2 regions of the Pannonibacter sp. I15F10I1 genome follow, and region 1 is predicted to be linked to the other one. Evidence: riboswitches for the same ligand, from Rfam matches in the RefSeq annotation. Region 1 holds a riboswitch; the other holds the start of a gene.
What was found. A riboswitch is a leader RNA that binds a small molecule or an ion and turns the genes downstream of it on or off. The one in region 1 is predicted to bind cobalamin.
Positions count from the first base shown of each region.

Region 2: linked by a shared signal. The riboswitch ahead of cobU (bifunctional adenosylcobinamide kinase/adenosylcobinamide-phosphate guanylyltransferase) and the one ahead of IF10I1_RS15145 (energy-coupling factor ABC transporter permease) in region 1 are both predicted to bind cobalamin.

Region 1 is NZ_FYAN01000026.1:402,782-417,067, forward strand. It holds gene IF10I1_RS15110 (MFS transporter) at 18-1,256, opposite strand; gene aspS (aspartate--tRNA ligase) at 1,628-3,409, shown strand; gene IF10I1_RS15120 (ABC transporter ATP-binding protein) at 3,508-5,280, shown strand; gene IF10I1_RS15125 (hypothetical protein) at 5,325-6,182, opposite strand; gene IF10I1_RS15130 (Ig-like domain-containing protein) at 6,341-6,727, shown strand; gene IF10I1_RS15135 (hypothetical protein) at 6,897-9,059, opposite strand; gene IF10I1_RS15140 (hypothetical protein) at 9,199-10,359, opposite strand; cobalamin riboswitch at 10,630-10,852, shown strand; gene IF10I1_RS15145 (energy-coupling factor ABC transporter permease) at 10,899-11,579, shown strand; gene IF10I1_RS15150 (NHLP leader peptide family natural product precursor) at 11,634-11,975, opposite strand; gene IF10I1_RS15155 (NHLP leader peptide family natural product precursor) at 11,990-12,322, opposite strand; gene IF10I1_RS15160 (NHLP leader peptide family RiPP precursor) at 12,355-12,690, opposite strand; gene IF10I1_RS15165 (NHLP leader peptide family RiPP precursor) at 12,820-13,143, opposite strand; gene IF10I1_RS15170 (NHLP leader peptide family RiPP precursor) at 13,170-13,511, opposite strand; gene IF10I1_RS15175 (amidase) at 13,880-14,286, shown strand, end outside.
Region 2 is NZ_FYAN01000026.1:962,788-977,073, forward strand. It holds gene IF10I1_RS17650 (sensor domain-containing diguanylate cyclase) at 1-339, opposite strand, end outside; gene folB (dihydroneopterin aldolase) at 605-970, shown strand; gene IF10I1_RS17660 (hypothetical protein) at 1,118-1,429, shown strand; gene IF10I1_RS17665 (cobyric acid synthase) at 1,437-2,924, opposite strand; gene cobO (cob(I)yrinic acid a,c-diamide adenosyltransferase) at 2,924-3,565, opposite strand; gene cobN (cobaltochelatase subunit CobN) at 3,571-7,326, opposite strand; gene cobW (cobalamin biosynthesis protein CobW) at 7,433-8,560, opposite strand; gene cobU (bifunctional adenosylcobinamide kinase/adenosylcobinamide-phosphate guanylyltransferase) at 8,557-9,129, opposite strand; cobalamin riboswitch at 9,265-9,489, opposite strand; tRNA gene IF10I1_RS17690 (tRNA-Asn) at 9,761-9,836, shown strand; gene fhuB (Fe(3+)-hydroxamate ABC transporter permease FhuB) at 9,916-11,874, opposite strand; gene IF10I1_RS17700 (ABC transporter substrate-binding protein) at 11,871-12,755, opposite strand; gene IF10I1_RS17705 (TonB-dependent siderophore receptor) at 12,767-14,286, opposite strand, start outside.

The sequences.
Region 1 (14,286 bases):
CGTGAGGATACACTTCCTCACGGCTTTTCCTTTGCGTTTCCCGATCCTGCCAGCTTGGCGAAGAAGGCGGAGGTGCGCAGGAGGGAGCGGAAGCGGCTGCGGCGGCCTTCGGCCGGAACGCCTTCGCGCTGCATCATCCGCATCACCGTGTAGACCATGAATAGCCCCTGCACGGCGGCGGTGTACCAGAAGAGGGAATGCGGCCCGTAACGGCCCATCAGCATGGAGGCAAAGAGCGGGCCGGCGATGGCTCCGACCGACCAGAAGAACAGGGTTCCGGCCGAGACAAGCGCATGCTGACCGGGGGCTGCGTGGTCATTGGCGTGGGCCGAGCACAGGGAATAGAGCGGCATGGCGAATGCACCGAAGGCGAAGATGCCCAGATAGTTGAGCCAGACACTTTCGCCCGCCACCTGCGCCAGGAAAATGCCGGAGACGAAGGAGCCGAAAGTGGCGATGAGGATGATCAGCCGCCGGTCCAGCTTGTCCGAATAATGCCCCAGCGGATATTGCAGCACCACACCGGCAAAGATGCCCGCGCTCATGAAGGTGGCGATGGAGGTGACCGTCATGCCGATGCCGTCCGCATAGACGGGGCCAAGCGAGCGGAAGCTGGCGTTGGTGAAGCCGACAACGATGCAGCCGATGGTCGCCAGGGGCGAGACACGCCACAGCACCCGCACATCGAAGCGCACATGTTCGGGCACCGCCGGGCTGGTGCGGTCGGTGAGGGAGATCGGCACCAGCGAGAGCGTCAGCGTCATCGCGATGATGACGAACAGCTCGAAACCGCTGACGCCGACCGCCGGGATGATGTACTGGCCCAAGGTTACCGCGCCCAGATCGACAAAGCGGTAGATGGAAAGCGTGCGGGCGCGGTTGGCATTGGTGACGCGCGCATTGAGCCAGCTTTCCACCACGGCAAACAGTCCGGCGATGCACAGGCCCTGAACGAGGCGCATCAGGAACCAGGGCAGGGGCGCGATATAGAGCAGCATCAGCATGGAGGCGGCGGCGGCGATCGCTGCCAGGGCGCAGAAGGCGCGGATGTGGCCGATGGCCCGGATGATCCGGGTGATGTAGATGCAGCCCACGGCAAAACCGATGTTGTAGCCCGTGCCGATGACGCCGATGGTCTGCGGCGAAAAGCCTTCCTCCAGCGCGCGCAGCGAGATGAAGGTTCCCTGCAGCCCGTTGCCGCCGATGAGAATGCCGGCGGTGGCAAGCAGGGGAATGAGCGGGCGGATCGTTGACATCGGTTTCTCTGGAAGGCGCGTTGCGATTGCGGGCCGGCGCCTTGCTGCTGCGCTCTTGGACCTCTGGTCAGTTCTGTGTGCGGCGGTGCCGGCCCCGACTCAAAGGCCGCAGGCCGCCTGCAATTCCCTTGTATCCCGTTGTACTCTGCGTTTGCCGGTGAAAACAGTTCACGAGGTGAATGGACACTTCACGGAAAGTGATCGGTCGGCGCGCAAGGCCGTGGCACGGCATGCCCCGGAAGGGCTGGAACGGGGGAGGAAACCCGCCTGCGTCTTGACTTTGGCGGCACAACGTGGCTTGTCGCTCGCACGATTGCGTGCCCTTTTGCGGGGCGCGCTCCTTGTTCATTGCCGAGATTGTCGAGGACTGCATGCACCGCTACCGGAGCCACACTTGCGGCCAATTGCGCGCGAGCCACGTTGGGGAAACCGTTCGCCTGTCGGGCTGGGTTCACCGCGTGCGCGATCATGGCGGGCTTCTTTTCATCGACCTGCGTGACCATTACGGCATCACCCAGTGCGTGGTTGACCCGGACAGCGCCGCCTTCAAGCTGGCGGAAACCGTCCGCTCCGAATGGTGCATCCGCATCGACGGCGAGGTGAAGGCCCGCACGGCAGAGACGGTGAACACTGGCCTGCCGACCGGCGAGATCGAGCTGTTCATCCGCGACATGGAAGTGCTGGGCGCTGCCAAGGAACTGCCGCTGCCGGTGTTCGGCGAGCAGGAGTATCCGGAAGACGTCCGCCTGACCTACCGCTTCCTCGACCTGCGCCGCGACACGCTGCACAAGAACATCGTCAAGCGCACCCAGATCATCGCCGCCATGCGCCGCGAGATGACCAAGGGCGGCTTCACCGAATATTCGACGCCGATCCTCACCGCCTCCTCGCCGGAAGGCGCGCGTGACTTCCTGGTGCCGAGCCGCATTCATCCGGGCACCTTCTACGCGCTGCCCCAGGCGCCGCAGCAGTACAAGCAGCTGCTGATGATGGCAGGCTTCGACCGCTATTTCCAGATCGCCCCCTGCTTCCGCGACGAGGACCCGCGCGCCGACCGTCTGCCGGGCGAGTTCTACCAGCTCGACCTGGAGATGAGCTTCGTCACGCAGGAAGACGTGTGGACCACCATGGAACCGGTGATCCGCGGCATCTTCGAGGAATTTGCCGAAGGCAAGCCGGTGACGCAGACCTTCCGCCGCATCGCCTATGACGATTCGATCCGCATGTTCGGCTCCGACAAGCCGGATCTGCGCAACCCGATCGTCATGCAGGAGGTGTCCGACCACTTCCGCGGTTCGGGCTTCAAGATCTTCGCCCGTATGCTGGAAGACGAGCGCAACCAGGTCTGGGCCATTCCGGCCAAGACCGGCGGCAGCCGCGCCTTCTGTGACCGGATGAACTCCTGGGCGCAGGGGCAGGGCCAGCCGGGCCTCGGCTACATTTTCTGGCGCAAGGAAGGCGATGTGCTGGAAGGTGCTGGCCCCATTGCCAAGAACATCGGCGAGGAGCGCACCGAAGCGATCCGCCAGCAGCTCGGCCTTGAGGACGGTGACGCCGCCTTCTTCGTCGCCGGTGATCCGGTGAAGTTCTACAAGTTTGCCGGAGAAGCACGCACCCGCGCAGGCGAGGATCTGAACCTCGTGGACCGTGACCGGTTCGAGCTGTGCTGGATCGTGGACTTCCCGTTCTATGAGTGGAACGAGGACGAGAAGAAGCTCGACTTCGCCCATAACCCCTTCTCGATGCCGCAGGGCGGCATGGAGGCGCTGGAGAACCAGGACCCGCTCACCATCAAGGCCTATCAGTATGACATGGTCTGCAATGGCTTCGAGATTGCGTCCGGCTCGATCCGTAATCAGTCGCCCGAGCTGATGGTCAAGGCCTTCGAGAAGGTCGGCCTCAGCGCTGCGAACGTGGAAGAGCGTTTCGGCGGCCTCTACCGCGCCTTCCAGTATGGCGCACCGCCGCATGGCGGCATGGCTGCTGGCGTGGACCGCATCATCATGCTGCTGGTGGGTGCAAAGAACCTGCGCGAAGTCTCGCTGTTCCCGATGAACCAGCAGGCGCAGGACCTTCTGATGGGCGCGCCGACGCCGCCCAGCAACGAACAGCTGCGGGAGCTGCATCTGCGGCTTAACCTCCCGGCCAAGTGATCTGATGCTGCGCCCGCCCAAAAGCGGGCGCAGCCGTATTATCCGGCGGTGATCCTTGTGCAATGGGCGCAGGCCGCTGCAGACCAGAGGCGTGAAACGTGAGCGTCAAGACCTGGTTTCAGGACCCGGACGGCACCTATGAGGTGATCCGGCGTCTCGTTTCCGAAAATGCCCGCGCCCATGTGCCGGGCTATCTCCTGTCCTTCCTGTTCATGGGCCTCGTGGCCGGTTCGACCGCTGCCAGCGCCTGGATCATGCGCGACGTGATCAACGAGGTCTTCGTCAACCGTGACCAGTCCATGGTCCGGCTGATTGCCTTTACGGTGATGGCCATCTTCGCGGTGAAGGGGATCTCGACCTACGGCCAGCAGGTGACGATGAGCCGGATCGGCAATGCCATCGTTGCCGATTGCCAGCGCCGCCTGTTCCGCACCATCACCCGGCAGGACATGGCCTTCTTCGACCGCACGCCGCTGGGTGATCTGGCGACGCGGCTTTCGCACAATGCACAGGCCGCCCGCAGCGTGCTGGATATGGTGGTGCTGTCGCTCGGCCGCGATCTGTTGAGCGTCGTGGGCCTGGTTGCCGTCATGGTCATTCAGGACCCCGGCCTCAGCGCCATTGCGCTGCTGATCATGCCGCCGGCCGTCTTCGGTGTGTCGCTGCTGGTGCGCCGGGTGCGCAAGCACGCCAAGTCCCAGTTCGTCTCCACCACCAAGATCGTCTCCGCCGTGCAGGAAACCGCGATCGGCGTGCGCGTGGTCAAGGCCTTCCGCGTCGAGGACCGGATGCGCGCCGAGATGGACAAGGCCATCACCGATGTGGAGCGCCGGGCCAACCGCATTGCGGCGCTGACGGCCCGCACCTCGCCCTTGATGGAGACACTCGGCGGTTTCGCCATCGCTCTGGTCATTCTCTATGGCGGTTTCAGCGTCATAGAGCAGGGTAAAGATCCGGGAGGGTTCTTCTCCTTCATCACCGCGCTGCTGCTCGCCTATGAGCCGGTGAAGCGTCTCGCCCGTCTGCATGTGAACCTCAGCTCCAATCTGGTTGGCGTGCGTCTCATGTTCGAGATGCTGGACCGCCCGCCCGCCTTCGAGGATGCGCCGGATGCCGTTGAGCTGAAGACCGGCAAGGGCGAGGTTCGGTTTGAGGGCGTGCATTTCACCTATGGCGACAAACCGGTTCTGACCGGGCTCGACCTGGTGGCGCAGGCTGGCAAGGTAACGGCGCTGGTCGGCTCTTCGGGGGCCGGCAAGTCCACCACCTTCTCGCTGCTGGAACGGTTCTACGACATTCATACGGGGCGCATTCTCATCGACGGACAGGACATCCGGCAGGTGACGCTTGCCTCCCTGCGCGACCAGATCGCGCTGGTGACGCAGGATACCTTCCTCTTCGATCTCTCCATCCGCGACAACATCGCCCTCGGCCGCCCCGGTGCCGGGGATGCGGATATCATCCGTGCGGCCGTGGATGCCAATGCGCATGAGTTCATCGAGGCGATGGAACAGGGCTATGACACGCTGGTGGGCGAGGGCGGGGGGCGGCTCTCCGGCGGACAGCGCCAGCGCATCGCCATCGCCCGTGCCATGCTGCGCGACGCGCCGATTCTGCTGCTGGACGAGGCGACCTCGGCGCTGGATGCAGAATCGGAAGCCAAGGTGCAGGGTGCGCTGAAGCGGCTGATGCAGGGCCGCACCACGCTCGTCATCGCCCACCGCCTCTCCACCGTGCGCGATGCGGATTGCATCGCCGTGTTCGACCGGGGCCGCGTGGTGGAAACCGGCACGCATGAAGCGCTTCTGGCCCATGACGGTGTTTATCGTAGGCTCTACGATCTGCAGTTCCGGGAGACGGCGAAGGGGTGACGCGTGGTGGCAGGCCTGATGTCCTTTCGGGCCTAACCAAACGGTCAAAGCGGTGCGTCCGTGACAGTGACCCGCATCACGTCGCCCAGCACCAGGAACTCCTCCACGCCGGTTCGGCGCGCCGTGAAGACGACGGCACGTGCAGGTGTCTCGCCCTTGCAGAAATTGCTGTTGCGTCTGACGATCCCGCCGTCCGAGAAATCGCCGATGCGGCTGACGGGCAAGCGGGTCAGCACATACTCCCAGTCTGGTGGCAGCTTGCCACAGTCGCCGCGCTCGCCGTGAATGACGATGCTTTCGCCCACAGCCATGGACACATGCGGGCGCAGCACGATGAGAGGGTAAACCGGGCCGGAGTGAAACCAGAGCCATGGCTCAGCCCTGTAGAGCTCCGAGGCGCCGATCCCGCACAGGAACATCAGAAGACCAAAAGCGGCTCCACGCAGTTTTGCTGGCCGTAGAGAAATATCCGCCACCAGGGCCGGCGGTACCAGGCCCGGAGGCGGGGCCGGCTGCAACGGCCCAACCTCGAACGCCTCCTGGTCCTTCTCAAGCTCGTCATCCGTGCCGTTGCCGGTGCTGCCGCCAGTTTTGTCCTCAAGCTCCCGCGCCTTGGCATAGAGAGCGTTCCACCGGGCGCGCAGGGCGGGGCTGCGCTGCACATTCATCAACTCGGAAAGAATCATGAAATTCCGCTGCCGGGGAATATGCCGGCCGGCGCGCCAGTTGCGCAGGTTCCTGACGGCCGTTTCGAAGTGCGTATCTTCTCTTTTGCCAAGGCGGCGGCAAAGCTCGCTACCCAGACGGGCATTGTCATAATCACCGGACTGGTTGCACAGTTCATCCAGCAAGAGGTGCCATCTGTCGATTTCAGGCCCGTTGTCAGCTTCCCCTTCGCCCATTCCTGCCCTCCAAGAAATAGCTCAAGTGTTTGAATTCAAAATCTAAACATCCGGAAATTTTCCGCTTTTACCGTTGCTATCAGGTTTTTCAATTGACTTGGGTGGGGCTAGAATAAACCAATGGTTCCTGTCAGTCATACTGAAAAGGAAATCATCTGATGAGCCCCGTTATCAGACTTTCAATCGCAGCATTCGCCCTTGTGGCAGTTACCGCTTCTGCTCACGCAGAATGTAGTGGTTCAAACGGCCGCGGGTGGGGAACGGGAAATGGCAAGGGAAGCTTCGAAATGACTTCCGCCGACAAGGTTTGTAAAATCAGTTTTCCCGGATTTATTGACGAGGTGAAGAAAACACGCGAACCTGCCACGGATGTAACCATCACCCGGCAGCCGAAAAACGGGAAGGTGTCGGTGGTGAAGGGGCAGGGGTTGATCTATACGCCTGCGCGCAACTTCAAGGGTGAAGATCAGTTCTGCACCAAGAACACGACGCCCAAGGTGAAGGGCAAGAGCCTCTCCGGCTGTATCACCGTCATGGTGAAGTAACGAGAACTGACCCTGTCAACGTGATGGCGGTGTGAGCTGATCCGGAGCTGCCGGATTGGCAATGCGCGGCCGGAAAACAGAAACGCCGGGCAGATCCCTCTGCCCGGCGTTTCTGTTTGCTGTGTCAGCTGTGCTGTTCCCGATGCGTGAGGCGCACCGGGAACGGGGGTTACTTGGCCGTGGCGCTTGCACCCAGCAGATCCGGAAGGGTCTGCGGAGCGGTGGCGCCTGCACCCAGAAGCTGCGTGACCGGGACCGGTGCCTTCGGGGCCATTTCGATCACGATGTTCTTCGGGTCGGCGGCAAAGGTGCGGGCAGCCTCCAGCAGTTCCTCGCCGAAGCGGGTGCCGGTGAGCGGGCCCATGTCCTGCGCCATCGCGTCGACGAGGCCGGCGGCGAGCTCTTCCTGAGTGAGGCCCGCCTCGTCCGCCTGAACGCCGATGAAGGCCGACAGGACAGCGAGATTTTCAGCTTCGATACGGCCAGACTTGATGCTGGCGGTTGCCAGGGCCAGCTGCGCCAGTTCCGGGTTCTCGAAGATGTCCTTCGGGATACCGCCGATGGTGAAGGTCATGTGGATCCTGCCACCGTCCTTCATCTCAAGGCTCAGGTCCTTGAGTGTCAGGTCACCGGTTGCTTCATCCCAGTTCATTTCGAAGTTCTGGTCGATGACCACTTCGGTGATGTTGAGGCGCGCGGCCAGGTCCTGGAACTGCGGGTCGGGCACAATCGCCGCCGGGAAGCGCAGGCCCTTGATGACAAGGCCAGCCTCGGTCGGGATGCGGTTGATGTGGCCCTTCTCGGTCTGGCGGTAGGTGTCCAGAGCGATCTCCTGATCGCCGATGGCGGCCGCCTTGACCGAAACGCCCAGAACCTCGGCCAGACCGATGATCGGACGGGCATCGAGAATGTCCTGCACGGAGGGCTCCATGCCGCTCATGCTGGCAACGGAGATCCGCACCAGGGAGTCCATCAGCGGGAAGTCGATTTCGCCCACCGCGATGCGGCCCAGATTGATCTCGACCTTTTCCTGCGGCTTCGTCACATCGACCTTGAGGCCGTCGAAGGCAACAATGCCGAGGCCGTTGCTGCTGATGTCCTTCATCTCGAACTTGTCGAGACCGCCGCTCACGTCCGGAGCGGTGAAGCTGACACCATTGACGGTCATGCCGTCGGCCTTGAAGAACTGCAGCGAGGCGAGGGCGGCCTTGCCGGCCTCGTCGCTGTCAACGGCATCTTCATCCAGCACCAGCTGGTCAAGATAAGGCCAAAGGGGCAGGGTTTCCGCCTTGGTGATGCTCATGGGATCCGCGGTGAGGCTGTCGATCTTGACGTCGACGCTGGCGACGTTGACGGTCATCTCTTCAACGGTCTGGCTGCCCATGATGGTCAAGCGGCTCGGGTCGGAGCCCTGGCCGATCAGGGTCAGCAGCGGCATGAAGTCGATGTCCTTCACCACCTGCTTGCCGATCGTCATGGTCATCTGGGCCATCTGGCCGCCGGGTTCCAGGGGCATGAAGTCCTGGGTCTGGACCGTTTTGCCGACCGAATACTCGTCGATCCGGAAGTCCTTGTACCCGGTCATCGCATAGTCTTCGTAGACGGTCTTCTGGTTCATGCCGTCCGGGCCGGTCATCTCCAGTGTCATCGTCTCGATGTGATAGCGGTCACCCTTGCCGTCCAGCAGCGTGCGGGCAATGTCGAAGTAACGGGTCACCGGGCGCTGCGGATCTTCCGGCACATCGGGGATGCGGCTCCAGGCCATGCCTTCGGCCACATAGCCGGTCTGGCTGAGGATGATCCTCACCGGTTCGGCAGGCTTTGCCTCCGGTGCGGCCGCCTCGGGAGCTTCGGCGTTTTCCCCGGCTTCGCCGTCTGCCGGTGCATCCGCAGTCTCGTCTTCCGGGTCCGGGATCTCCAGCGTGGTCTGCCGGTGTGAGGACGTGTCGAAGAACTTGCCGGGGATTTCAACGTCTGCCTGGGCTGTTCCCGGCACGGAAATCCTGGCGGCCTCGTAGCCCTTGTCCGTCTCGGTCAGGCCCTCGAAGGAAACAGCATCGATGCCAAGTTTCACGTCCACCTTGTCCTCGCCGCCGGGCAGCGGAATGGCGAACTCGATCTTGACGCCATGGATGGTGACGTCATTCTCGGTTGCACCGTCTTCGGCGCGTTCATAGCTGGCAACGGAAGCCCCCATGCTGGTGAAATCCGCCATCCAGCGGTCCACCAGCACGCTGGCCTGGTTGGCAAAAGCGTGCGAGGGCAGCGACATGACCAGCACCACCGTGGCGGTGCGGGCGCTGAAGCGGGTGAAGATCGGGTTCGGCAACAAGGCTTGGCCTCCTTTTGTGAAAATGCAAAGCGCGGCAGTTCAGTCAAACCGCCGCGCTGGCTGGTTCTGAATTCAGGCGTCCGGTCTATGGTTCCGTTGATGGGGGACCATCGCCGGATGCGGGACCGTCAAACGGCGCTTATTTCTTGTTGGCCGTTACGTCGATCCCGAGGATCTGCGGCAGGCCCTGCGGCGCCATGACGGCCGTTCCGAAGATCTGCGCGATGGAGACCGGTGCAGACGGCTTGGCATCAGCCTGCAGCGACACCGGGTTGTCCAGGAACTCGGCAGCGGCGGTTGCTACCTTGGCCTGGAACTCCGGGTTTTGGAGCAGGGCAAGCATCATCGGCAGGCCGGTCTTGAGCTGGCTTACGACTGCGGCGCGGTCCGAACCGGCGGTCTTGGCCTGCTGGTCCAGCAGACGGTCGACGATGGAGCCGTTGTCGAAGCGCAGGCGCATGGAATTGACCGTCAGCCCCTGGAGAATGGCCATGGCTTCTTCGCTGTTGTCCTTTGCGGCAGACAGTTTTTCGGCCACTTCCTTGGTGAAACCGCCGATCTGGACTGCGAGGGAAACACCGCCCATGTCGGCGGCGGTGATGTCCAGCTTCTGCAGGTCCAGAACCCCGGTCACGGGATCCCACTTGAAGTCGGTCGAAAGGTCAGCGGTGACGGTCTCGTAACCCAGATCGGTCAGCTGCTTTGCCGAGGAGGCATCCATTTCCGATACGGCCATGGTCAGGCCGGAAAGGGTCAGTTCGCCCGAGGTCGGCAGGTTGTCTTCGCGGCTGTTGATGGCGGCATAGGCCGATTCCAGGCGCGCCTTGGTGCTGTCGCCTTCCGTAATCTCGATGCCTTCGGCCTCGATGCTCTTGTAATCGGCCACATCCTCGAAGGACTTGGAGCCGTCGGCCGGGGGCAGGACCACCTCGCTGGCGACGAAAGAGGCCACCGAAACGGCCGTGCCCGTCTTGTCTTCCAGATAGGCTTCCTCGAAGGCGAGGCCGTCCAGCGTCATGGTGCCGTCAGCCTGCACCACACCGTTGGTCAGCGTGATGATGCCGATGGAGCCCGTGCCGTCATCCGGCGTCTTGCCTTCGAGGGCGACGTCTTCAATGGTGACCTCGCTGCCATCCTCAGAGACGCCGCCGACCGACAGAACCTTGACTTCCCCGGCTTCAAGACGGGTCAGGAAGGCGTCGGCAATGTCATTGCCGGTCGCTTCGAAGGCCAGTGCGCCGTGGGCCAGCACCAGGGTCATGACAGAAGCGCTGACACCGCGCATCAGAAAGGATCGCATTTGAAGCTCCAGATTGAGAACTGAAATCTAAACCGCCGGAACCATGTCCCAACCTTGCCATCCGGGTCCGTGACTTGCGTCACACACAGGTCTTTGGCCGGAACATGACCGTCCGTAAGGCAGGTTAAACTACTCCGGCATAACGGCTTTGTGAAATGATCTGTCAAAGGGGGCGATTTCACGGCGCTTTGCCGCGGCAGGCTCATACTTTTTACCGGTGTGTGGAGGCCTTGCGCGCCTGCACAAATGCTTTGGCATTGTTTCCGCGTGAGCTAGAGTGCCGCTGATGGGTTGCACAGACGAGGTCTGCTGCGGCAAAAATCAGGGAACGGGGTGAAGGGCTTGCACATGAGGCAAGGCCTGATTCCCCGGCTGCCCCCGCAACTGTAAACGGCGAGCGACGCCCCGATGCCACTGGCCCCAAAAGGCTGGGAAGGCAGGCGAAGCAGTGAACCGTGAGCCAGGATACCTGTCCATCACATGACCGGGCGCAAAGCCCCACCCAGTCCCATGCGCGGCGGGCGCAGAAAGGAACGAGCATGCATATCGAAGAAGGCGTCGTTGAAGGCGCGAAGATCATCCTGAGCTATGGCACGGCGGCAGCGGCTTTCGGGCTTGCGGCAAAACTCGCCGTTGACGACCTGCGGACCAATGGCGGCGCCATTCCGCTTCTCCTGCGCAGCATCATGACGACTGCGCTTGTGTTCTGCTTCTTCGAGGTGCTGCCGCATCACCCCGTGGGCGTGTCGGAGGTGCATCTGATTCTCGGCTCGACCCTGCTGCTGCTGTTCGGGGCAGGGGCGGCCGCCATCGGTCTTGCGGCCGGGTTGCTGATCCAGGGGCTGTTCTTTGCGCCCTTCGACCTGCCGCAATACGGCATGAATGTCACCACGCTGCTGGTGCCGCTCTTTGGCATCAGCCTGCTGGCAAAGCGAATCATTGCGCCGTCGACGCCTTATGTGGACCTGAAATATTCGCAGGCGCTGGCGCTTTCCACCGCCTATCAGGGCGGCATCGTCGCCTGGGTGGCCTTCTGGGCCATCTATGGCCATGGCTTCTCTGCGGAGAACCTGGCGGACGTAGCCAGCTTCGGTGCGGCCTACATGACCGTGATCATTCTGGAGCCGCTGGTGGATCTTGGCGTGCTGGCCGGTGCAAAAGCCTTGAAGCAGCTGAGCCGCAGCCCGCTGTTCAATTCAAGGCTTCATGTAGCGGGCTGAACCTTTGACATGAAAGGAGGCCGGGCTGTCCCGGCCTCCATGCAGATGATCTGGTCAAAAAGGATCGATGCCGATGCGGCCCAGCTTGTCCTGGGTCCAGCCGTCGCCTTTGCAGCCCTTGTAGGCGCCGCCGGAAGCGTAATCGAGCAGCTCGTCCGGGAGTTCATCCGCTTCGATGCGGCGCGGCAGAACCAGCACGACCTCTCCTGCGGTTTCTTCCAGAACGCGGATTGCAAGGCTGGGCACCGGATCCGTGCCGAGCAGATCCAAGAGCGCTGCGTGCGGATCGCTCAGAAGCGCAGCGCGGAAGGCTGTGTCTGATTGTGCCTTGGCTCGAAGTTCGGCCTCCAGCAGGGCGCGGGCTTTCTCGAATGGATAGGCGATGATTTCGCTCATGGTCTTCTCCTTGATTACCAGAGGCCGCGGCCTTCGATCGGCTTGAAGAAGCCGATATCCCGCAGGCATTTGTCGAGGCTGCCACCGGAGGCATAATCGAGCAGTTCATCCGGCAGCTCGTCTTCGGCGATGGAACGCGGCAGCACGAGAAGCACTTCGCCGGCCTGTTCCTCGACGACGCTGATCTTCATCGAGGGGATCGGATCATTGCCGAACATCTCGCGGATGGCGGCATGCGGGTTGCTCTTCAGCAGCTCGCGGAAGGCCGTGTCGGAGGTTGCCCTGGCAACGAGCGCAGCCTCAATGTGGGCACGGGCGCCGGCAACGGCTTCGATCATGGACGTCATCTGAATATCCTTTCTGATCAAGTGATGAGTGGTTACTTCTTCTTGTCGAACCGGCCGAAGAGCCAGTCGTTCTTGAACTGGTTCCAGCATTCCTGCGCATTGCCGCCAGCGGCATAGTCGAGGATTTCGTCCGGCAGTTCGTCCTGGGCGATCGCACGGGGCAGGACGAGGGTGACCTCGCCGGCCTGTTCTTCCACAACGGTGATCTTCAGCGACGGGATCGGATCATTGCCCAGCAGCTCGCGAATGGCGGCGTGCGGGTTGCTCGTCAGCAGCGCGCGGAAGGCTGCGTCAGACGTGGCCTTTTCGATCAGCGCAGCCTCGATGTGGGCGCGGGCGGCTGCCATGGTATCTGTCATGTGCGGCATGGTGTCTTTCCTTGCAGGGCGTGAGTTCAGGGCTGCAGGGCCGGTTTGCGTGCGCAATGCCTCAGGCGTTCCCCCGGCAGTTTCTGCTGCAGGTGGCCCTCGCCGGATTCTTGCCTTGCTGTTTCTGGACTAGGTGAAGCGCGCGATCATAGGCTCTGTCCGTCCGAGGAGGCATTGCTTGCCGTCGCCGCCAGAGGCGTAGTCAAGCAGCTCGTCCGGCAACTCGTCCTGCGCAATCGCCCGGGGCAGAACGAGCGTGATTTCGCCTGGCTGCTCTTCAATCACGGTGATCTTCAGCGAGGGGAGCGTGTCAACGCCCAGCAGCTTGCGGAGAGCGGCGTGAGGATTGCTTGTCAGCAGAGCGCGGAAGGTTGCGTCAGAGGCCGCTTTTTCGATGAGCACTGACTCGATGTGGGCGCGTACCGATGCCATGGGAACCGTCGTATACGTCATGGTCTTCTCCTTTGAAGATTGCTTTCTCAGGGCATCCAGTCCTGCTTGTAGGCCCACTGGTTGAACTTCCACCAGCACTCCTTGGCATTGCCGCCAGAGGCAAAATCGAGAAGCTCATCCGGCAATTCCTCCGGCAGATCTTTCTGCGAAATCGCACGGGGCAGGACGAGGGTGACCTCCCCGGCCTGTTCCTCGATGACGCGGATCTTGAGCGAGGGGATCGGGTCCACGCCAAGCAGCTGCTTCAGGGCAGCGCGCGGATCGCTCAGCAGCAGGGTGCGGAAGGCGGCATCTTCGCCAGCCTTCGCCAGCAGCGCTTCCTCAACATGCTGGCGGACGCGAGCCATCGGGTCTGTTGAACTGATCATGTGAATGGCCTTTTCCGTTTTGCTTGCTGCTTGTGGCGGCCAGCGCCGCCGCAAAATCCAAGCATTGACCTTTGAAATATCGTATTGTTCTGCCGTTGATCTGCGGGCTTCGCAGAGACGCCGGGAGGTGGAAAGCAACTCTGGAAAATCGAGCCGCGCATTACTCGGTGCGTGCCCGCTTTCTGATGTTTCTTTTCTATTGCATGGCTGGCAGCTTCTGGTGATTGGACCTGAAAAATTCCAAATCACGCCGGAGCGGGCATTGGGGCAGCTCTGCCGCAATCATGGCCTCGACAAGTGCCGCCGGAATGGAGGACGATTGCAAGACCCGCGAGGCCGCGCAAAGGATCAGGAGCCGCCGAACCATCATGCAGACCGGCATTACAACGCTTTCCGCCGTCCAGCTGTCCGCTGCCATCCATCAACGGCAGATTTCCTGTGTCTCCGTGATGGAGGCCTATCTGGAGCGGATCGGGCGGATCAATCCGCTGATCAACGCGATCATCTATCTGCGCCCTGAAAGGGAACTGCTGGAAGAGGCGCGCGTGTGCGACCGCGAGCTGGCGGAAGGGCACTCACGCGGCTGGATGCACGGGATGCCGCAGGCGGTGAAGGATCTGGCGGAGGTGAAGGGCCTGCCGTGCTCATGGGGCTCGCCCCTGTTCCCCGGCTATGTGTCCCCGGCTGATTCCATTCACGTGGCGCGGGTGCGGGCGGCAGGGGCCATCTTCATCGGCAAGACCAACACGCCGGAATTCGGCCTTGGTTCCCACAC
Region 2 (14,286 bases), 560 kb from region 1:
CGACAAAGTCACGAAAACCGCCGGAAACTCCTCTGCTGCCTCAAGAGCCAGCAAGGTGACAGAGACCAGATAATGCGCCCCACGGAACTCAATCTCATGGTCGGGGACATCCATCCCATTGGAAAGGAAATGAAAATCCCGTTGTACATTCGCAACGATCTCAGGCGGACAGAAATCCCCGATGCACTTGTCTTTAAGATCTTCCAGAGCAACCCCGAGCATCGCCGCATATTTTTGATTGGCTGCCACATAACGGAAATCCCTATCCAGCAAACACGCAGAGACTGGGAGCGAAAGAAACAACTTCAGCAGCTCGCTAGCTGGCATTCCCTTGAACATGGCCACCCGCAGTTGGAACAAGGCAATTCAGTTTCAATCATGAATAAGGATTCTTACGTAGAAGAACCCTGAAATTATTCATATAATTACAAGTATAAACCTGAACGAAGCAATTGAAAGCGTCTGCGGCCCCAAAAAGCAAGTTTGACCCTTGCAGCGCCCGCGCCCGTTTATCCGGCACACCGCTGGATTTTCCCCGGCCAATCGCCTATCACCCGCTGGCCTGCCGCCCTTATCTGCTGCGGCGCCAGCCTGTGAGCCTTCCATGGATGCCATTCACCTCGAAGATCTTGCCTTCTACGCCTATCACGGGCTCTACGAGGAGGAGATGCGCCTGGGCCAGAGGTTCATCGTCGACATGAGCTGCTGGCTCGATCTCGGGGCTGCCAGCCGCGAAGACGAATATGACCTGACGGTCTGCTACGGCATGCTGGTGAAGACCATCGAAGGCGTGGTGCTGAACAACCGCTTCAATCTCATCGAGCGCCTTGCCGGGGCGATCATCGAGGCGGTTCTGGCGGCCGATAGCCGGATCGAGAAGGTGCGGGTGCGGGTGCACAAGCCGGGTGCACCTCTTCCCATTGCGCAGGGGCGCGCCAGTGTCGAGCTGGAGCGCACACGCGATCGTTAAGGCGTGCGGGCTGCCCTGCCCTTGCCGCCCGTCTGCGGGAACCTAGGTTCCACCGGGCCGTTATATCTCAAACCGGCAGGTGTTTCCCCGGACTTGCCGCTTCCTTGAGGGAGCAGAAGGATCGGGTGCGTCTTGATGGAGATGATGATGTCTGGATTCATGCGACATGCGGCCCTTGCGCTGACGGTCCTCGCAGCTGGCACGAGCGTTGCCGCAGCAAGGCCCGACCTGCGGCAGATGACCTGCGCCGAAGCTCAGCAGACCGTGCTGCGCAATGGTGCCGTGGTCTTCACCACCGGGCCTTACACCTATGACCGTTTCGTCGCCAATCACTCCTATTGCGACCGCTGGGAAGAGGCGGTGCCGGTGACCGCTGCCACGCGCGACACGCCGCAGTGCCCGGTGGCCTACAAATGCCAGGAACCGGCCTTCAACAACCGCTTCGGCTGGGATGACTGATCTGCCTTCACACCCGTGACCGGGCAAGGCGCAGGATCAGGTCCATGTCCATGTGGCGGGCCAGATGCCCGGCCAGTTCATCCAGCACTGCGTCAATGGACGCCGTGTAGGAGACTTCCGCTGCCGCCCCGAGGCCTGACAGCCAGGCGGCGCGGAAGGCGTCTCCCGTGAAAAGCCCGTGCAGATAGGTGCCCAGCACCCGGCCATCGGCGCTCTGCGCCCCATCGTGCCGCAAGCTGCCTGCACTCTCCCGCAGGCTCAGAACCGGCCTTGCACAATCCGGGCCCGAGGTTTCGCCAAGGTGGATCTCATAGCCGGAGATGGGCACCTGCGCAGGCAGGAAGGTGCCCTGCGCCTCGCGCAGCTTCTTGTCCGCCGTCAGCACCGTATGCACATCAAGGAAGCCAAGCCCCTCAACCGTGCCCACCCGGCTCTCGATCCCATCCGGATCGGCAATGGTGCGGCCCAGCATCTGATAGCCGCCACACAGGCCGATGATCCGTCCGCCGCGCCGGTGATGGGCGGCAAGGTCGATGTCCCAGCCCTGCGCCCGCAGGAAAGCCAGATCCCCCATGGTGGATTTGGTGCCGGGCAGCAGCACCACATCCGCATCGCCCGGCAGCGGCTGGCCGGGCTGCACCAGCACCAGCGTCACCCCCGGCTCCTGCCGCAGAGGGTCGAGATCATCGAAATTGGCGATGCGGGCGAGAACCGGCACGGCGATCTTCACCGGCCCGTTGCCGAGACCATCCTCAAGACCCAGCGCATCTTCGGCCGGCAGCAGCCCGGCCTTTGCAAACCACGGCACCACCCCGGCTGAGGCCCAGCCCGTGCGGCGGACGATCTCTGCAAGGCCATCATCGAACAGCGACGGATCGCCCCGGAAGCGATTGATGAAAAAGGCGCGGATGCGGGCCTGCTCCTCTGGCTCCAGCACCGCATGGGTGCCGACCAGCGCGGCAATCACCCCGCCCCGGTCGATATCCCCGCACAGAAGCACCGGCAGGTCAGCGGCTTGCGCAAAGCCCATGTTGGCAATGTCGCCCTGACGCAGATTGATCTCCGCAGGGCTGCCAGCCCCCTCCACCAGCACCAGATCCGCCTGTTGCGACAGAAGAGCGAAACTCTCCAGCACCTTCGGCAGCAGTTCAGCCTTGCGCGAACCATATTCACGCGCCCGCATGGTGCCGAAACGGCGGCCCTGCACGATCACCTGCGCGCCCGTATCCGTCTCCGGCTTCAGCAGCACCGGGTTCATGTGCACGGTGGCCGGCATCCGGCAGGCCATGGCCTGCAACGCCTGCGCCCGGCCAATCTCCCCGCCATCAACTGTGACAGCAGCGTTGTTCGACATGTTCTGCGGCTTGAAGGGAGCAACCTTCAGGCCCTGATTGGCAAAATGGCGGCACAGGCCCGCGACGATCAGGCTCTTGCCCACATTCGATCCCGTGCCCTGCACCATCAGGGCGGGCTTGCGGATGCCCGCCTGCGCCATCAGTATTCCACCCCCGCCTGCGGCTTCACGCCGGAGCGGAAGGGGTGCTTCACCTGTTCCATCTCGGTGACGAGATCGGCCACCTCGATCAGCTCATCCTTGGCGTTGCGGCCGGTGATGACGACATGGACGTCTTCCGGCTTCTCATCCTTCAGGAAGGCGACCACCTCGGCAATGTCGAGATAATCGTAGCGCAGCACGATGTTCAGCTCGTCGCAGAGCACCATCCGGTAGTCACCGCTGGTGATCATCTCCTTGGCCGCATCCCAGGCTTCCTGTGCCGCAGCAATGTCACGCTGGCGGTCCTGCGTTTCCCAGGTGAAGCCCTCGCCCATGCGCTTGACGGTGACAAGATCGGCAAAGCGCTCCAGCGCCTGCGTTTCGCCCGTGTCGAGGCGGCCCTTGACGAACTGCACCACGCCGACCCGGTGGCCATGGCCGAGGGAGCGGAACACCATGCCGAAGCCAGCGGTGGATTTGCCCTTGCCCTTGCCGGTGTGGACGATAGTCAGGCCCTTCTCGATGGTCTTGGTGGCCATGATCTTGTCGCGCGCCGCCTTCTTCTTGCGCATCTTCTCCGCATGGCGGGCGTTCAGGTCTTCTTCGGTCTGAATCTCGGTGTCGGTGTCGGTGTCGGTCACGGCGGTCAGGCCCTCATGGCTTGGGATGTGAGCTGGCTGGAGAGGCCAGCATGGACGGAGTTGCGGCGCGGCGTCCAGAGCCCGCGCCGGATCGCTTCGTCAAAGCGCTGGAGAATATCCTCATAGGCGGCGGGATTGGCATGGGCCAGGAACTCTCGCACGGCGGTATCCTCGATATAGGCGGTGTAAAGCTGATCGAAATGATGCTCGCGCACCGCCCGCGTCGTCGCGGCGAAAGCAAAGAGGTAATCCAGCGTCGCCGCAATCTCGAAGGCGCCCTTGTAGCCGTGGCGCATGACCCCGGCGATCCACTTCGGGTTCGCCGCCCGGCCGCGCACCACGCGGGAAATCTCCTCTGACAGCGCCCGCACCACGGGCCGTTCGGGCCGCGAATGATCGGTGTGATAGCTGACGGGCGCCTCCCCCGTCAGCGCCTCGACCGTTGCCGCAAGCCCGCCCTCGAACTGGTAGTAATCGTCGCTGTCGAGCAGGTCATGCTCGCGGTTGTCCTGATTGTGCAGCACCAGATCGACGCCGCGCAGGCGCGTCTCGAAACGCTCGCGCACCGCCTCGCCTTTCGCCCCGCCGCCGTAGGCATAGGAGCCCCAGGCGAGGAAGGCATCGGCGAAATCCTCCCGCCCCTGCCAGATACCCTCATCCATCAGCGCCTGAAGACCGGCACCATAGGCACCGGGCATGGAGCCGAACACGCGGATGGAGGCCTCGGCAAAGGCATCATCCCGGGCAAGGCCCCTCGCCTGCAGCTCCGCCCGCTCGGCCCGCACCCGCGCGGCCATCGGATTGGCGCTTTCCGGCTCGTCGAGCGCGGCCACCGCCCGCACCGCACTGGTGAACAGGTCCATCTGATGCGGGAAGGCATCGCGGAAGAAACCGGAGATGCGCAGCGTCACGTCGATGCGCGGCCGGCGCAGCTCCGACAGGGGCATGATTTCAAAGCCGGTGACACGGCCCGAGCCCGGCTCCCACACCGGCCTTGCGCCGATCAGCGCCAGCGCCTGCGCAATGTCATCGCCGCCGGTGCGCATGTTGGCGGTGCCCCAGCAGGTCAGCACCAGCGCCTTCGGCCACTCGCCCTCGTCCTGAAAATAGCGCAGCGCCACTTCCGCCGCCGAAGCCTGACCCAGCCGCCAGGCAATCTCGGTCGGCACGGCGCGCACATCGACCGAATAGAAATTCCGGCCCGTCGGCAGCACATCCGGCCGGCCCCGCGTCGGCGCGCCAGACGGCCCCGGCGGCACGAAACGGCCATCCAGCGCCGCCAGAACCGCCGCTGTTTCCGCAGATCCGGAGGCGACGACGGCAGGCCTCAAAGTGGATTCAATCTCCTGAAGAGCAGAAGCTGCTGCAACCAGATCCGGACATTTCATTTCCCCGGAGACAAGCTTGACGGCCAGAAGCTCCAACCGCTCCACCGTGTCACCGCAGGAGCGCCACAGGGCATCGGACATGCCCGCCAGAAGCTCCGGCTTCGGCCCATTCCAAGGGGCGGCAAAATCGCAGGACAGCGGATCGAAGTCTGGCGCATCGGCGAGCAGATCACGCGCCAGCGCCCGGATCAGGCTTTCATCCTGAGGCCTGCTTCCACGCGGCACGCGCACCAGCGCGACCAGCAGATCATGCAACAACCGCCCCTGCGGGCTCTCGCCCAGCACATGCAGCCCGTCGCGGATCTGCAATTCCTTGAGGTCACACAGATGCGCATCCAACCGCGCCAGACGGGTCGTCTCGCACATGTCCGGCGTCAGGCCGATATCCGCATCAAGCCCGTGAACGGAAGCAAGCTCCAGAATATCCCGCGTGAGCACCTTCTGCCGGCGCGGATCAACACCGCTGGCGAGATAGTACTCATCGAGCAGGTTTTCCATTTCATTGGCAACGCCATAATTTTCGGCCCGCGTCAGTGGCGGCGTCAGGTGATCGACAATAACGGCGGAAGCCCGGCGCTTCGCCTGCATGCCCTCACCCGGATCATTGACAATGAAAGGATAGATGTTCGGTACCGGTCCTAGCACCGCTTCCGGGTAGCATTCTTCGGACAGCGCCAGCGCCTTGCCCGGCAGCCATTCCAGATTGCCATGCTTGCCGAGATGGACGACGGCATCGATACCGGCCACCTCGCGCAGCCAGATGTAGAAGGCAAAGTAGTTGTGCGGCGGCACCAGATCCGGATCGTGATAGGTCGCCTTGGGGTCGATGTTATAGCCGCGCGCAGGCTGAATGCCTGCATAGATGCTGCCAAAGCGGGTCAGCGGCAGTTCGAAAGCGCCATCGCGCAAGGCAGGGTCATCCTCCGGCCCGCCCCAGCGCGCCGTCACCTGCGCCTGCACCGCCTCTGGCAGGGACGCAAAGGCCCTGCGGTAATCCGCAAGCGCAAAGCGCACATCCACCCGGCGCCCGGCACGCCCATGGATATCATTGGTCACGCCCGCCGTCAGATGGGCCATCAGCGTTTCGGAAGTAACCGGCGCATCAATTGGGACGTCATAGCCTGCGTCCCGCAGATCCGCGATCAGCGCCGCGCAGGAGGCGGGCGTATCCAGCCCCACACCATTGGCAATGCGCCCGTCGCTGTTGGGATAATTCGCCAGCACCAGCGCCACCTTGCGCGCGGCAGCGGGCTTGCCGCCCAGCTTCGCCCAGTTTGCCGCAAGAGCGGCCACATAGGCCATGCGGCTCTCTTCGGGCCTGAAGACCACGGGGCGGAACTGGGTGGCAGGATCAAGGATGCCTTCTTCCTTGAAGGAGACCGCCCGCGTCATCAACCGGCCGTCCAGCTCCGGCAGCACCACATGCATGGCCAGATCGCGCACGGAAAGGCCCTGCGTGCTATCGGCCCAGCCCGCACGGGACGAAGAGGAGAACACCACCTGCAGCACCGGGCGGCCCGGCGCATCCAGCGGCGACGGCTGATGCACGCGTCCGCCACTGGAAACGGCAAAGGCCGTCGCATTCAGCACCACGGCAGGCGGCAGCGCCTCGAACAGGGCCGACAGCACGGCAGCCGATTCCGCATCCTTCAGCGAGGCCACGAAGATGGGCAGCACGTTGAGCCCCTGCCCCTCCAGATGACGGCAGAGCGCCTCGGCAGGCGCCGTCTCGCCCGCCTGCACCAGCGCCCGGTAGAAGACCAGCGCCGCCACCGGCCTTGCCGGATCTGCGAAGCTGGCCGTCAGATCATCGAGCCCCGGCGCGGTGTGGCCGGGCAGGAAAATGCCCGCACGCGGCAGCGGCGCAGGCAGCGGCGGCTCCTGATCCTTGCCAATGAGATGAGCGCAAAACCTCAGCGCATTGCGGTAATTCTCTGCGCCACCTTCAATGCAGTAGCGCCACAGCCGCCGCACGGCGTCCACCGGCACGGTGGAGAGAGCGGCCAGATCCTCATCCCACTTGTCGCAACCCGCAAAGACGGCCAGCTGCAACCCGTTGCGGTTGACTTCCTCCCGCAGCCGGTCGAGCCCGTAGGACCAGTAGCCCGCCCCGCCCAGCAGCCGCAGCACCACAAGCTTTGAACCGGCCAGCGTCTTTTCCGCGTAAAGATCGACGGAATAGGGATGGGTCAGCGCCAGAATGCTGGCCAGCCGCAGCGAAACGGCCCCGCCAAGGGAGGCATGCGCGGCGGCGAAAGCCGATAGTTCCGTATCGGCTGCCGACAGGAACACCAGATCGGCCGGGTCCTGCGCGAGGTCCACGGCATCGCCGCCGTCATCAATTCGCCGGGTTTGACTTGCGAGGATATGCATCTGGCACGCCTTCAATAGGCTCAGACTGGGTGTGCCTGTCCCCGCGTCCCGCCCCTTGCGCATGATGCGTCAGGAGCGGGGCGGCGGGGGTCCACACCGCGAAGGATCAGGCCGCGCGGCCTGCCTGCAGGGAAGCGAGTGCGTCCGTGACGGCGGCGAGATCCAGCCCCTTCAGACCGATCACCACCAGCTTGCCGGGCGCCTTGGCACCTGCCGCGAACCAGGCCTCGACACGCGGGCCAACCGCCTGCACCAGCGCAGGCGCGGCCTTGCCGGAGACCGTCACCGCGCCCTTGATGCGCAGCACGCCCTTCAGCGCCATGGCCTGCTGCACCACCGCCTCAACGTCCTTCAGCGAGGCAAACTCGGGCGCTGCGACCACGTGGCTCTCGAAATCATCGTGGTGGTGATCATGATCATCATGGTCATGGTCATGGTCATGGTCATGGTCATCATCGTGGTCGTGGTCATCATCGTCATGATGATGGTGGTGATGATGCGCACGGCGGGCGGCCAGATCATCCTCGGCCGCAGAGGAGCGGCCCAGCAGTACGTCGATGGGCAGCGAGCCCTTTTCAGCGGCGATGATCTCCACCCCGGCGCGCACATCTTCGGCGATATGCTCACGGATATGCTCCAGTGCGTGATCATCCACCAGATCGGCCTTGTTCAGCACCACCAGATCGGCGCAGGCGAGCTGATCGTGGAAGAGTTCCTCCACCGGATTGTCATGATCCAGCGTTTCGTCGGCAGCGCGCTGCGCGGCAAGGGCTTCCTCATCCAGCACGATGCGCCCTTCGGCGAGAGCTGCCGCATCCAGCACGGTGACGACACCATCCACCGTCACCCGCGTCTTCACGCTGGGCCAGGTGAAGGCCCGCACCAGCGGCTGGGGCAGCGCGAGGCCCGAGGTCTCGATGACGATGTGATCCGGCGGCGTTTCGCGGGCCAGCAGCATTTCCATCGCCGGGAGGAAATCATCGGCCACGGTGCAGCAGATGCAGCCGTTGGTCAGCTCCACCACATCATCGGCAGAGCAGGACGGATCGGCACAGCCATCCAGCAGCGAGCCGTCAAAACCCATATCGCCGAACTCGTTGACGATCAGCGCAATGCGCCGCCCGCCCGCGTTGGTCAGGAGATTGCGGATGAGCGTCGTCTTGCCCGCGCCCAGAAAGCCGGTGACGATGGTGGCCGGGATCTTGGCCACGGCTGGGGTCTGAAAATCGGTCATAGGGAGATATCCGGTTGGGAGGAAGGCTTGAGCACGAGCGGCAGACCGGCGGCCACGAAGACCACCCGGGTGCAGACGGCAGCAAGCTCCTGATTGAGACGGCCCTGCGCATCGCGGAACTGACGCGCCATGGCGTTGTCCGGCACGATGCCGAGGCCCACTTCATTCGAAACGAAAACAACAGGCGCAGGCAGATTGGGCACAAGCGCGCAAAGCGCCTGCGTGGCGGCAGCAAGGTCTACCCCGGCCATCATCAGATTGGTCAGCCAGAGCGTCAGGCAATCAACCAGCACCGCCCGTCCGGGCAAGGCTTCGCGCCGGAGCACGTCCGTCAGATCCAATCCGACGCCGCCCTTGTCCTCGATGGTGCGCCACTCTACCCCGCGCCGGGCGCGGTGCAGGCCGATGCGGCCTTCCATCTCCCCGTCCCATGCGGCGGAGGTCGCCACATAGACAGGCTCAAGCCCGCTTCCGAGGATCAGCTGCTCTGCATATCTGCTCTTGCCGGAGCGTGCGCCCCCCGTCACCAGAACGGAAGATGCGGCCCCCTGCCCTTCAGCCTGCGCCATGGGTCAGCCGCAGGCTTGCGGCATGGCAGCGTCGGGCTCTCTTGCGGACGCGCGGGCGCGATCCGCCCTGCCATCCGCCCAGTCTGGGGGAGTAGAAATCATGTCAGGTCCTCCGGTCCGCCCACCCGGCGGCCTTGGGGTTGCACCACATCAGGCCGGTCTCCTGGCTCGCGGGTCTTCACCTTGCCGCGCCTTCCCGCAAGGGCTGGCCTTGCAGTGGCATGAGGCGGCAAGATTCTCCGCTGACAGTTGCGGGGGCAGCTGCGGCTTTGGAGCCCCGGATTGAGTCGCTCCGCACCGCATTCCCGTTTCATCCCCTTGGGCTTGGCCCGCCGGGGAACCTGATCCTCTCCTTGTAACGGCTTGACGCCAGCGCAGCAAGGACGCCCTTTGGGCACCTCTGCGGCGCAATCGCCGCCCCCGCATCCCGGGCAATGGGTTCAAGCACCGGCACGGATGGGTTATCCACTGGCCCAAGCCGTTGAAAGACCGCAGATTTCCGCCAAAGCCGCCCCTGTGGAAAACTTTCTTGAAGAAAGGGCTTGGCAAATGCTCAAGGCCTTTGTTATACGCCTCTCACCGACGGCGGCGCACACAGCCGCCACCGCAAAGGGCACTGCCCTTCTGGTGATCCGCGATAGCTCAGTTGGTAGAGCGTTCGACTGTTAATCGAATGGTCGCAGGTTCGAGTCCTGCTCGCGGAGCCAACCTTTTCTCTTCCCTGGATAAAATCCAAAGCTTGCCAGCAACGGCAAGGCTTTTTGCGTTTGTGCGGTAGACTGCGCCTCACGCGGGCTTGCGGTAGAGCAGCCAGAGGAAATACGGCCCGCCGATGAAGGAGGCGAGGATGCCGGCGGGGATCTCGTAAGGAAAATCGAGCGTGCGGCCCAGCCAGTCGGCGCTGACCATCAGCGCTGCGCCGATCGCTGCAGCACAGACGATCCGCAGCAGCGCACGCCCCGGCGCCACAGAGGCCGCAATATGGGGCGCGATCAGGCCGATGAAGCTCAACGGGCCGGTGATCAGCGTTGCGGCGGCCGTCAGCAGGGCCGAGAACGCCAGAAGCGCGGTGCGCGAGCGGCGGGGCGAAAGGCCCAGCGCCCGGGCTGTGGTGTCGCCCAGCGGCAGAATGTCGAGCCAACGCCCCATCAGCGGCAGCACCAGCAGCACAACGAGCAGGATGCCGGAAGCGGCAAGGGCCGTCAGTCCGGCGGCGCGGTAGGTCGGCCCCATGGACCAGGCCAGCACGAAGACCGCACGCGGATCACCGCTGGCCAGAATGAAGGATATGAGCGCGGCGGCAAACGTGCCGATGGCAACACCGGCCAGCAGCACCGGCCCCGGTGCGTGGCCGGACTTGCGGGTGATGGCCAGTACGAAGAGGAAGGCAAGCACCGCCCCGCCCGCTCCGCCCCCCAGCAGCAGGAGCGGCGAGAAGGAACCGGTCAAAAGCAGCGCCCCGGTGATGCCGAGCCCCGCCCCGGAACTGACGCCCAGCCCCTCGGGACTGGCGAGCGGATTGCCGGTCATCGCCTGAATGAGACCTCCGGCCAGCGCCAGCATCGCCCCGGCAGCGGCTGCGGCCAGCACCCGCGGCCAGCGCCCTTCAACTAGTTCTCCGGCGGAGAGGCCGCCGGGATGCAGCTGGCTGGTGAGGGAAAAGACCGTGAGCGCGGCAAGACAGGCCAGAGCCAGCAGCAGGACGAGGCGCTGACGGCTGGCGGCCAGAACGGATGGCGCCGGCATGTGTGAACCGCCGATGCGCGTGCTCGCAGGCATGCGGCGCAGCAGCACCAGCAGCAGCACGGCTCCGGCCATGGCGGTGGCTGTTCCCGTGGGCACTTCGGCAATCATGCCGGACAGCGCCAGGACGATGCTGTCGGCAAGCAGCAGCAGCGCCGCGCCGATGATGGGCGCAGAGACAAAACGCCCGGCAAAACTCCGGGCACCGGCCAGCGTTGCCAGATGCGGCGCGGCAAGGCCGACGAAGGCAATCACCCCCACGCGCACCACCACCAGCGCGGAAAGACAGCAGGCCAGCGACAGGGCAACAAGCCGGATCGTGCGGATGGAGAGGCCCAGGCTGCGGGCGCTGGCATCATCGAGCCCGGCAACCGTCAGCGGCCTGAGCAACAGTGCCAGCAGCGGCACGCAGACCGCAAGCCTGACGGACAGGGCCGAGGCATCGGAAAAATCATTCTGCACCAGCGAGCCGCTGGCCCAGATGAAGACCGAGCGCAGATATTCATGCTGGAACAGGGCCAGCACAACGGAAGCCGATCCGGCAAAGAAGCTGACGATCATGCCGCACAAGAGCAGGGTCACCGGCGAAAAACCGTGGCGGGAGGCAAGCATCCCCACCAGCGCCAGTGCGGCAAAGCCGCCCGCCAGCCCCGCCGCCTCGCGCTGCCACATGGCGAGTGCGGGCACGAGCAGCGTTGCCGCCATGATGCCAAGCTGTGCACCGGAAAGAAGACCAAGGGTTGCCGGTTCCGCCAGCGGGTTCTTCAGTACCTGCTGAAACACCACTCCCGCCAGCGCCAGGGCGGCCCCGGCCAGCACCGCCACAGCAAGGCGCGGCAGCAGCGCATAATGCAGATAGATTTCCCCGAAGACAGCCGGGTCCGGATCAAGCAGCGCCGCGCCCAGCGCAGACAGGGGCACATGGGCGCTGTAGGACAAAAGGGTCAGGACGGCGGCAGGCACCAGCAGCGCCGCAAGAAGCAAGGGAAGACGAAGCGTCATGAGGTCTGCAGGGCCTTGGTGAGAATACCGGCAAAACGCAGGGCGGACGGCAAAGCTCCGAAGACCCAGACCGGTGGAATGCTGACAACGCGCCCTGCCCGCACCGCCGGGATGGCCCGCCACAACCCGCTGGCGGCGAGCGCTTCCGGCGGACCAGGCTCGATGATGACGATGCGTGCTTCCGGGTTGGCGGCAATCGCGTCGAGGCCTGCGGTCGAGAAGCCCCAATGACTGCCGCTGTGCTGCCAGGCGGATGGCAGGCCGAGACGGCCCAGCACATCGTGGAAAAGACTGCCGGGGCCGTAGATATCGGCGAGCCGGTCACTGGCAAATTTCAGGATCAGCAGAGGCCGGCCATCATAGGACTGAAGCTCGTTTCGCAAGGCTGTGAACTGGAACTCAGCTTGTTCCAGATAGGCACGCCCCGCTTCCTGAAGCTGCAGGCGGGCGGCAATCACCTCAAGTCCCTCTTCAGCCCGTTTCAGCGGCTGGCGTTCCGGTGTGTAGAGCGGCAGGGAAAGCACGGGCGCAACCGGCTCCAGCATGGCCGCCGGAACGCCATAGCCGGTCTGGGTGACAATCAGATCCGGCCGGAAGGCGCGCAGCAGTTCCATGTTGGGCCAGGAGCGCAGGCCCAGATCGATGGTGCCCTCCGCCAGCGCCGGGCTGACGACACGCGCGCCATAGAGCGGGGCTTCCGCCACCGCGGCAGGTGCCACGCCCAGCGCCAGCAACGTTTCGGCCCAGGCCCAGTCCAGCACGGCGATGCGCGGCGCCAGCTCTCCTGCCCGGCCGGTCCGGGCCAAAAGCGGGAGGGAGGCAAACCCAAGCAACGCGGCGGCAAATTGCCGCCGCGTCAGAGCATTCGGTCCGGAGATCATCCGCTCCGGCATTACCAGCTGTATTTCAGCGTGGCATAGACCGTGCGGCCCTCGCCCCAGTAGCAGCCCGTCGTGCTGAGACAGGTGGAGACATACTTCTTGTCGAAGATGTTGCTGACATTGAGCGAGGTCTTCAGCCCGGCGAGCTTCGGATCCACCTTGCCGAAGTCATAGCGCAGCGCCGCATCAAACAGGGTGTAGTCCGGCACATCGAAGGCGTTGGCGTTGTCGCCGAATGTCTGCCCCATGTAGCGGGCGCCGCCGCCGAAGCTGAGCCCACCCCAGGCCTGATCGGACTGGACGGTGTAGTCCAGCCAGAGCGATGCCTGGTGCTCGGGCACGAAGGCCAGACGCTTGCCCTTGTTGCTGGTGCCGCTGGAGGTGGCATTGTCGCGGGTGATCTCGCTGTCCGTATAGGCATAGGAACCCGTGAGCGAAAGGCCGGAGGCGAGTTCGGCCTTGCCTTCCAGCTCGATGCCGCGCATGCGCACCTCACCGGTCTGCACGCGGAAGCTCGTGTTGACCGGATCAGGCGTGAGCACGTTCTGCTGCGTCAGCTGATAGGCCGACAGGGTGATGAAGCTGTTCATGCCATTGGGCTGGAACTTCACCCCGGCCTCGAACTGCTCGCCCGTGGTCGGATTGAACGGCGAACCGCTGCGGTCCGTGCCGCTTGCCGGGTTGAACGAGGTGGAGTAGCTGGCATAGGGCGACAGGCCATTGTCGAAATTGTAGACGAGGCCCGCCCGCCAGGTGAACTTGCCGTCCTGCTGGTTCACCGGGGTGTTGGTTGTGGCTGTCCGGGTGCGCGTGTCAGTGTTGGCCCAGTCATAGCGCCCGCCAAGCGACAGGACGAAGTTGTTCCACTCGATCTGGTCCTGCGCATAAAGCCCTGCCTGCGAGCGCTGCTGGTCGATCCAGGTCGCCGTCGCAGGGCGGGAGATGCTGGTTGCCCCATAGACCGGATTATAGGCGTTGAAGGGCGTATAGATCACCGAAAGCGCCGATTCTTCAAACGAGCTGTCCTCGAAGGAGTAATCGAAGCCGAACAGCATCGTGTGCTTCGCACTGCCGGTGCTGAACCGCGCAATGGCGTTGTTGTCCACCGTGAAGAGGTTCGAGGTTTCCGGGAAGGCCCAGGCATAGCGCAGCAGCGAGGATGGGTTGCAGCTGGCCGCAGACAGGCAGAAGGCCTGCACGCGCTGTGTATCGGTATCGACGAAGCCATAGCGCAGGTTCTGCCTGAACGACCATGTGTCGTTGAACTCATGGCTGAATTCATAGCCGATGAAGGCCTGCTCGTTTTCGAACTTGTCATAGCCCGGTTCGCCGACGAAGGCGTTGCGCGGCAGGGCGGAATAAGTGCCGGTGTATAGCGTGCCATTGGCAGGCAGCGCCGGAGCACCGCCGCCGCCGGGGGAGTCGATCTTCTGGTATTCGCCCAGAACCGTCAGCGTCGTGGCATCGAACAGCTTGAAGGTGAAGGACGGCGCGATGTAGCCCTTCTTCTCTTCCACATGGTCATACTGGG